Regions from separate parts of the Bradyrhizobium sp. cf659 genome, predicted to be linked through region 2. Evidence: riboswitches for the same ligand, from Rfam matches in the RefSeq annotation. Region 2 holds a riboswitch; the other holds the start of a gene.
The links. A riboswitch is a leader RNA that binds a small molecule or an ion and turns the genes downstream of it on or off. The one in region 2 is predicted to bind cobalamin.
Positions count from the first base shown of each region.

Region 1: another riboswitch for cobalamin. It lies ahead of BM118_RS01535 (TonB-dependent receptor plug domain-containing protein); the one in region 2 lies ahead of BM118_RS26050 (DUF1636 family protein).

Region 1 is NZ_FOQJ01000001.1:312,239-316,845, forward strand. Features, by position in the region: gene BM118_RS41075 (hypothetical protein) at 1-157, shown strand, start outside; gene BM118_RS41080 (hypothetical protein) at 311-523, shown strand; gene BM118_RS41085 (hypothetical protein) at 664-921, shown strand; gene BM118_RS01530 (hypothetical protein) at 1,009-1,230, shown strand; cobalamin riboswitch at 1,296-1,509, shown strand; gene BM118_RS01535 (TonB-dependent receptor plug domain-containing protein) at 1,621-3,699, shown strand; gene BM118_RS01540 (DUF6925 family protein) at 3,722-4,607, shown strand, end outside.
Region 2 is NZ_FOQJ01000007.1:46,677-51,283, reverse strand. Features, by position in the region: gene BM118_RS26060 (cobyric acid synthase) at 1-611, opposite strand, end outside; gene cobO (cob(I)yrinic acid a,c-diamide adenosyltransferase) at 623-1,258, opposite strand; cobalamin riboswitch at 1,299-1,518, shown strand; gene BM118_RS26050 (DUF1636 family protein) at 1,615-1,989, shown strand; gene cobW (cobalamin biosynthesis protein CobW) at 1,986-3,035, shown strand; gene cobN (cobaltochelatase subunit CobN) at 3,035-4,607, shown strand, end outside.

The DNA.
Region 1 (4,607 bases), on a different contig from region 2:
GCTGGAGCGGTTCGAGACGCTCACGGCTGAATGCGAGCTGATCGCCAAGCTCGCCACCGACAGCACCAAGCGCGAATTCTATCTCAAGCTCGCCGAGCGCTACTACCAGCTGGCGAGCGAGACGCGGGCCGCCGTCGCGGCCAAGGCTGCGGCCTGAAGGCGGCTGCAATCCGTTCTTAACATTTGACACGCATCCTTTGAGGGCGTGAGCGTCGCGATTCGCGATGGCTCGCGGTGGGAATGCCGGGGCTCGCTGCGATGCAGCGCGTCCCGCTGATGTTGCTTTGCCGGTGTCTTACGGGGCAATCCCATGCGTCTTCTTGCGGTGATCATCCTCGCGCTCATGACGGCGGCCTGCAATCAGGAGCAGGACATCACCGGCTCGACCGCAGCCTGCCCGGTGCGGAACTACAGCTCTTACAATCCCCGCGACATGAACCAGTGTGTGGCCGCCTGCAAGGCGTGCGACCATGGCAACACGGTCACCTGTACCACGTCCTGCACGCTCAAGGGCGCGCACTGAGCGGCCAGCGGTTTGGAGAAGCCTGAGGGCTGGGGATCGCCGGTCCCTCGGGCATCGAGGGGCTGACGGTGTCGGGACACCGGAACGATTCCCCTGACATAATCATTGGTAGGAGCAGGCAGGACGCGGAGTCCGTTGGAATGGGTATGCTCGATCCCGGCCGGTTTCTGGTGTCGTGCTCGCAGTGCGACGCATGGCCGATGGCGGCCAACGTCAAACGCTCGAGCTGGTCGACGTCCCCGAGCGAGGTCCGCTTCGTGTGCCCGCGCTGTCGCCGCGAGGAGACCGCGATCATCTCCGCATCAGGCGAATTGACGCCGATCAGGCGCATCGACATCCCGCCGCGCGACGTCACTGCGGCCTGGGCCCAGACGCAGCGCCCGAGAGGCCGTACCTAGACGGCCGGCACATTGCCCGATCCCGTTCGGGAACCCGGCCGATCGTCGGACGCTTCCGCCCCAACATCATCGATCGAGGCCGCGCGAATGATCAGCGAGCATTTCGACACCCGCACACGGATCAACATGAAGCTGGCGCTGGATCGGATTTGCCGCAATCGGCCCGCAGGCGAGGATCATGCGTTCCGCAGGTCGGTCGCCGAGAACATCATCCGCTGCGCGCTGGCAGGCCGGACCGGCATCGGTCAGCTCGTCGATGCCGGCGAGCGGGCGGTGGTCACGACGCGCGCGGCGCGGAAGCCTGTCTGATTGTGTTTGCCTCGCGTTTGCAGCTCATCGTTCCAGCGGTCGATTGACTCTCCATATGCTCGCCCCCTAGATTGATCAGTGACGGTTCTCCTCACGGAGATCAAAAGGGAACGTGGTGCGAGATTGTCCCGACGCCGGGATTGTCCCAACGCCACGGCTGCCCCCGCAACTGTAAGCGGTGAATCTTTCGTCATATGCCACTGGGAATCTCGGTCCTGGGAAGGCGACGTAAGGTAACGACCCGCGAGCCAGGAGACCTGCCGTCAGCCGTGGTCACACGCGAAGATGTCGGTCGGGGAGTACAGGCATTAGCTTCACCGGAGCAATCGATCGCTCCGCCGTAAAGCCTCGTTCGCTGTGACGTGCCACTGACGTCATACCGAGGTTACAATTGTGTCCCGTATTGTCTCTGCCGCCAGGCGCCTCAGCGCCGGCCTGTTCGCGTTCGTCTCCCTGTACCCACTCGATCCGTCCACCGCCTTCGCGCAGCAATCGGCGTCACCGGATCTGCTACCTCCGGTCGAGGTTGCATCGCCCAAGCCGCCGGCAGGCGCCGTGCAGTCGCCGCCCTCCCGGCCGAGGTCACGCCAGCAGCGCGAGGCGCGCCAGCCGGCGCCGCCGGTCGTCGCCACGTCCGCAGCACCAAGCCTTGCATCGCCGCTCGTGATCAGCCCGACCGGCGTTGCGACGCCGGCAGGGCAGGTCGCGATCTCGGTCACCGTCGTGACCGAGAAGGACATCCAGACCCAGCAATATCGCACCGTTCCCGACGTGCTGAACACCGTGCCGGGGCTGAACGTGGTCCAGACCGGCGGTCCGGGCGGACAGAGCTCGGTGTTCATGCGCGGCACCAACTCCAATCACACCAAGGTGTTCGTCGACGGCATCGATGTCGGCGATCCCTCGACGGCGAACGGCGCCTTCGATTTCGCGCATCTGTTGACCGCCGACATCCAGCAGCTCGAAGTGCTGCGAGGTCCGCAGAGCGGCCTCTACGGCTCGGACGCGATCGGCGGCGTGATCTCGATCATGACCCGGAAAGGCGAGGGGCCGCCGCGCGCGACCGCCTCGATCGAGACCGGATCGTTCAACACCTTCAACCAGACCGCGGGCCTCAGCGGCGCGCAGGACAATTTCAACTATGCGCTCAGCGTCGCGCATTTCCATGCCGGCGACGTCCCGGTCACGCCGCTGCAATTGCTGCCGCCGGGACGGAAGGCCAACGGCAACAACTACGACAACATGACCTACTCGACCAAGCTCGGGCTCGACATCGACGAGAACTGGTCGGTCAACAGCGTGGTCCGTTACACCGATGCGACGCTGCTGTTCACCGGCGACGGCGGCTTTCCCAGCGTGCCGAACGCGACGCAGAGCCGGCACGGCGTGCATCAGCTCTTCAATCGCGACGAGGCGGTCTGGTCGGTGCTCGACGGCCGCATCAAGAGCTATTTCGCTGTGAATTACGCCAATCTGCGCAGCGACGATATCGGCCCGGCCGACCTCGTCTCGACCATCACGACCGGCGAACGCATCAAATATGACTGGCACAGCGTCGTCGCGCTCGCGCGGGGCAACAATCTGGTGTTCGGCGCCGAGCAGCAGACCGAGCGGATCGACACCACGGGCTTTGCGGCCGAGAACGGCAACAAGGCCAGCTTCATCGAATTGCAGTCGGAATTCGCAAAGCGCTTCTTCCTGGTCGCCAATGTCCGCAACGATCACAACGACCAGTTCGGCGAGCACGCGACCTACCGCGTCGCGCCGGCGCTGATCGTGCCCGTGACCGAGACCAAGCTGAAGGCGAGCTACGGCACCGGCTTCAAGGCACCGACGCTCAGCGAGCTCTACCAGAACTTTCCCGATTTCGGCTTCTTCGGCAATCCAAACCTGAAGCCGGAGCAGAGCGAAGGCTACGATTTCGGCTTCGAGCAGCCGCTGTTCGACAACCGCATCAGGTTCGGCTCGACCTACTTCCACAACAGCATCACCGACCTCATCACCACCAACGCAACCTTCACGTCCTACGCGAACGTGAATCTCGCCACGACCGAGGGCACCGAGAGCTTCGTCTGGGCGCAAATCACCGAGCGTTTTGGTATCCGCGCCGATTACACCTTCACCCGCGCCGTCGATGCCGGCACCGGATTGCAGTTGCTGCGCCGGCCGAAGGAAAAGTGGAGCGCGACCGCGACCTGGAAACCGATCGATCCGCTCACGCTGTCGGCGACCGTGCTCCACGTCAGCGACTGGCGCGACGTCACGCGGGACGGATCGGTGTCGGGCATCACGGCGCCCGGCTACACGCTCGTCAATCTGCGCGGAGACTATGCACTCAACGACCAGGTCAAGCTGTTCGCGCGGGTCGATAATCTCTTCAACACGCACTACCAGAATCCGACCGGCTTCCTCGCGCCCGGGCTCGGTGTGTTCGGCGGCATCCGCATGGCGAGCTTTGGCGTAAGATAGCAGGGATCATGGGAGCCATCACATGACGACAGCCGATCCGCTCATGGACTTGCTCGCAGGCCAGCTTGCCGATGCCGAGGCCGGCTGGAGCATCGGCTCATTCGGGGTCATCGCCGAGTTCACGCGTGAGCCCGGCGAGGCCTTCGAGATCGAGCGGTCTCGCGACAGGACCAGTGTCGCGACGGACAAGGGCGGGATACGCATCGTCTCCCATCCGGACCTGCGCCTGATTGCGTCGGAGTCGCCGACCACCGAGAGCTGGAGCCATCGCGTCGCACTCTGCCTCCCGCACGAGGCAAGTGCCATGAGCAGGCGCACAGAGTTGGCCGAAATCGGTCCAGACCGCGAGGCGCTGCGCCGACGGGATCGCGATGGCATCCTGTTCGATCTTGGCCTTGGCGCATTGCAGATCGACGCCTGCATCCGGGTCGGCGACGCCGACGTCGTCGCCGCATTGAGGCGCCGCGCGGGACAATCCGTGTTCGCGCAGCAGAGCGATGCCATGCGGATCATCCTCGCCGCCAATCCGCACCGCGTTTTCATCAGCAGGCTGGGACGGGCCGAAGTGTTCCAGCCGATCCCGCCGTCGGGCGGGCGAAGCCCTGACGGTCCGCACACCCATGTCCTGCCAAAACTGCTCGCGCATGGCCGCACCCATGCTGCGACCGAGCCGCTGCCCGAGGGCTGGAGTCCTTGCGCGCATCTCTATCCGGCCCATCCGCTCCGCGATCAGCTCGGCCGCAAGCGCGCGTTTCAGCCGGACCATCATGCTGCCTTTCAGGCCGTGCTTGAACGCTACGGGCTGCCGGAACTGACGGCATTCAAGCGAGGTGTTGTCGAGGCCGTGGCGGCCGGCCGGGGACCTGAGACGGTGACGGTCCCATCCGATCGCACGGCGCGCGCCACCA
Region 2 (4,607 bases):
AGCGTGGGATCGCCGCGAAACTTGTTGATGACAAAACCCTGGATCATCGCGGCATCGTCGGGGTCGATCACTGTCTTGATGCCGACGAGCTGGGCGATGACGCCGCCGCGGTCGATGTCGCCGACCAGCACAACCGGCACATCAGCCTTTCGGGCAAAGCCCATATTGGCGATGTCGGCCTTGCGCAGGTTCACCTCGGCGGGACTGCCGGCGCCTTCGACCAGCACGAGATTGGCCCGCGCCTTCAGCCGCTCGAAGCTCTCCAGCACGGAGCCCATCAGCTGTGGCTTCATCGCCGCATAGTCACGCGCACGCGCAGTTGCGATGCGCTTGCCATGCACGATGACCTGCGCGCCGACATCGGTCTCCGGCTTCAGCAGTACCGGATTCATGTCGGTGTGTGGCTCGACGCCGGCGGCGAGGGCTTGCAGTGCTTGTGCGCGGCCGATCTCGCCGCCATCGACGGTCACGGCCGCGTTGTTCGACATGTTCTGCGGCTTGAAGGGAAGCACGCGCAGGCCGCGCCGCGTGAAGGCGCGCGCAAGACCGGCGACGATGAGCGACTTGCCCACGTCCGAGCCGGCCCCCTGGATCATCAATGCGCGCGCCATCGCGTGTGTCTTCAGAACTCGACGCCGGCCTGCGCCTTGATGCCGGAGCGGAACGGATGCTTCACCAGCGTCATCTCGGTGACGAGGTCGGCGATCTCGATCAGCTCGTCCTTGGCATTGCGCCCGGTGAGCACGACATGCGTCATCGCAGGCTTTTGCGTGCTGAGGAATTCGACGACCTCAGCAATATCGAGATAGTCGTAGCGCAGCGCGATGTTGATCTCGTCCAGCACGACCATGCGCAGGCTGGGATCGAGGATCAGCTCCTTCGCCTTCTCCCAGCCAGCGCGTGCGGCGGCGATGTCGCGGGCGCGGTCCTGCGTCTCCCAGGTGAAACCTTCGCCCATCGCATGGAACTGGCAGAGATCGCCGAAATGGCCGGTGAGCAGGCGCCGTTCGCCGGTGTCCCAGGCGCCCTTGATGAACTGCACGACCGCGCAGGGGAAGCCATGGGCGACGCAGCGCACGATCATGCCGAAGGCCGAGGACGACTTTCCCTTGCCGGCGCCGGTATGGACGATGATGAGGCCCTTTTCGCCGCTCTTGGTCGCCATGATCTTGTCGCGGGCGGCCTTCTTCTTCGCCATTTTCTGGGCGTGGCGGGCGTCGGTTTCCTCGCCCGTTTGGGTATCCGGTTCAGGCGTCATCGTACCTGGTCCTTCGGCTTGACAAGAGGCGGCCGGGGGCAAATGGTGGCCCGGCGTTGGTTCCTGTCCTATGACAGGCGAAGAGGGAATGCGATAGGGTCCGAATCGGCAAGATTTGGGTCCAAAATGCAGCCGCCCCCGCGACCGTGACCGGAGAGATGCCCGAAGCCACTGACCCCTGACGGGATCGGGAAGGCGGGGATCGAAGGGCAAAACCCTGCTCCGCAAGCCGGGAGACCTGCCAGCGCGGACGATTTTTGGACCGGCGGACGGGGTGTTCCGCGACGGGGAAACGGACCCTCGCAAGATCGGTTCGTGGGCCTCTTCGCCTCCCGCTGTTTATTCTGGAAGAGGCGATGACCGTCACACTTCACGTCTGCATTACCTGCCGTGCCGGCGAGACGCCGGGCGAGGGAGAAGTCACGCCGGGCAAGCGCCTTCACGGTGCGATCGTCGACGCCGGCGTGCCCGATGGTGTCAATGTGGTTCCCGTCGAATGCCTGTCGGCATGTAGCCAGGGCTGCTCGGTCGCGCTGAGCGCGCCCGGCCGCTGGTCCTATGTCTATGGCCGCCTGTCGGATGCCAACGCGCGCGACGTGGTCGCGGGCGCCGCGGCCTATGCGGCCGCGCCCGACGGCCTCGTGCCCTGGCGCAGCCGTCCCGAGATCTTCCGCAAGCAGTCGCTTGCCCGCATTCCCCCCATTGCCGTCGTGCCGGAGGCCGCCGAATGAATTCGCTCGCAAAAATCCCGGTCACGGTGGTGACCGGCTTTCTCGGCTCCGGCAAGACGACACTGATCCAGCATCTGCTCGCCAACCCCAACGGCAAGAAGCTCGCGGTGCTCGTCAACGAGTTCGGCAGCGAGGGCGTCGACGGCCAGATCCTGAAGTCGTGCGCCGACGCCAATTGCCCGGAGGAAAACATCGTCGAGCTCGCCAATGGCTGCATCTGCTGCACCGTTGCCGACGATTTCATCCCAACCATGGAGCTGTTGCTGGCACGGCCCGTAAGACCCGATCATATCCTGATCGAGACCTCGGGCCTCGCGCTGCCCAAGCCTTTGCTCAAGGCGTTCGACTGGCCGGAGATCCGTTCGCGCATCACGGTGGACGGCGTGATCGCGCTGGCCGACGCCGAGGCGGTCGCCGCCGGCCGCTTTGCGCCGGATCCGGCTGCAGTGGAAGCGCAGCGTGCGGCGGACGAAAATATCGATCACGAGACGCCGCTGTCGGAAGTGTTCGAGGACCAGATCGCCTGCGCCGACATCGTGCTGCTCACCAAGGCCGATCTTGCGGGAGCTGCAGGGATCGAAGCGGCCAAGGCTGCCATCACCGCCGAGATGCCGCGCCGCGTGCCGATGCTCCCCATCACTGACGGTGCGATCGACGCCCGCGTCATCCTCGGCCTCGGTGCCGCCGCCGAGAATGATCTCGCCGCGCGCCCGTCGCATCACGACGGCGAAGAGGAGCATGAACACGACGACTTTGCCTCCGTCGTGATCGACCTTCCGGAGGTGGCGGATATCGACACACTGGTCGCCTCGGTTCAGCGCCTGTCGCGCGAGCAGAACGTGCTGCGCGTCAAGGGTTACATCGCGGTCGCGGGCAAGCCGATGCGCCTGCTGCTCCAGGCCGTCGGCGAGCGCGTGCGTCACCAGTTCGACAAGCCCTGGGGGGCGGTCGCGCGGCAGTCAAAGCTCGTCGTGATCGGCGAGCACGGCGATATCGACGAGGCCGCGATAAGAGCGGGACTTGGTCTTTCAGGATCTGGCATCTGATGCACGTCGTCTTCCGCGAGAGCCGCGGTCTGGAAGAGACCGCGACGCCAAGGGACATCGGCCAGGATCCGGCCGATCTCGTGGTGCTCTCGTACTCGGACTCCGATCTCGCCGCGTTTGCGGCCGGCTGGCGCCGAGGCCGCGACAGCCTGCCGTCGCTGCGGCTCGCCAATCTCGCGGAGCTGCGTCATCCGCTTTCGGTCGACATCTACATCGAGCGTACGCTGGCCCAGGCACGCGGCATTCTGGTCCGCCTGATCGGCGGTGAGTCCTATTGGCCCTACGGCCTCGCGGCTCTCCAGCAGCTCGCGAAGGCGCGCGGTATCGTGCTGGCCGTGCTGCCGGCCGATGGCCGCGACGACACACGGCTCGATGCATACTCAACCCTGCCGGTCTCGACGCTGCGCCGGTTGAAGGTGCTCTGCGACACCGGTGGTCCGGTCGCGGCGCAAGCGGCGATCGCGCAGCTTGCGCTGGCTTCGGGACTCTATGCCGGTCCGGTCGTCGGCGAGATGGCCGTGCCCGAGATGGGCTTTTACGATCCCGCGCGCGGCGTCATCGCGGCGATGCCGGACGGCGAGGGGAAGCCGCGCGCGCTGGTGACGTTTTATCGCTCGTACCTCACCGCCGCGGACACCGGCCCGGTCGACGCGCTGATTGCCACGCTGCGCGAGAAGGGGTTTGACGCGTATGGCCTGTTCGTCACCTCGCTGAAGGCCGCGGGCGTTGCGGACTGGCTGCGGGCGCACCTTGCGCAAGATCCTCCGGCCGCCATCGTCAATGCGACCGCGTTCTCCGCGGTCGGCGATGACGGCACGACACCGTTCGATGCTGCATCGTGTCCCGTGTTCCAGGTCGCGCTCTCCACGGCGCGTCGCGAAGATTGGGCGGAATCGCTGCGCGGCCTGTCGCCCGGCGATCTTGCGATGCATGTGGTGCTGCCCGAGGTCGACGGCCGCCTGTTCGCGGGCGTGGTGAGTTTTAAGTCGGCTGCGGAACGTGATCCTGATTTGCAGTTTTCGCACCTTGCGCATCGGGCTGACGAGCAATGCGTGAAGGCCGTTGCCGCGCGTGTCGCGGCTTGGCAGAATCTTGCGGTGAAGCCGGCCGGTGAGAAGCGGCTGGCGATCGTGCTGTCGAACTATCCGGGCCGCCCGCACCAGATCGCGCACGCGGTGGGGCTCGACGCGTTGGCCTCGGTCGAGGCCTTGGTGTCAGATCTCGCGGAGACTGGCTTCTGTGTCGCACCGGTTCATGCGCTCGGCGAGACGCTGCTGAGACAGCAACTCACCTGGAGCGTCGCCGATTATCGCGCGGCGCTCTCGTGCCTTCCGCAACCCTTGCAGGATGATCTCGCGCAGGCCTGGGGCACGCCTGAGAGCGATCCGAGCTGCCGCGACGGCGCATTCCACTTCGCCGCGATCCAGTGCGGCAAGTCGATCATCGCGGTTCAGCCCGAACGCGGCGATGCAACCACGCGCGACGCCGACTATCACGATCTCGCCCGCACGCCACGCCATGCCTATGTCGCGTTCTATCTCTGGCTCCGCGAGCAGGCCGTTGATGCTGTCG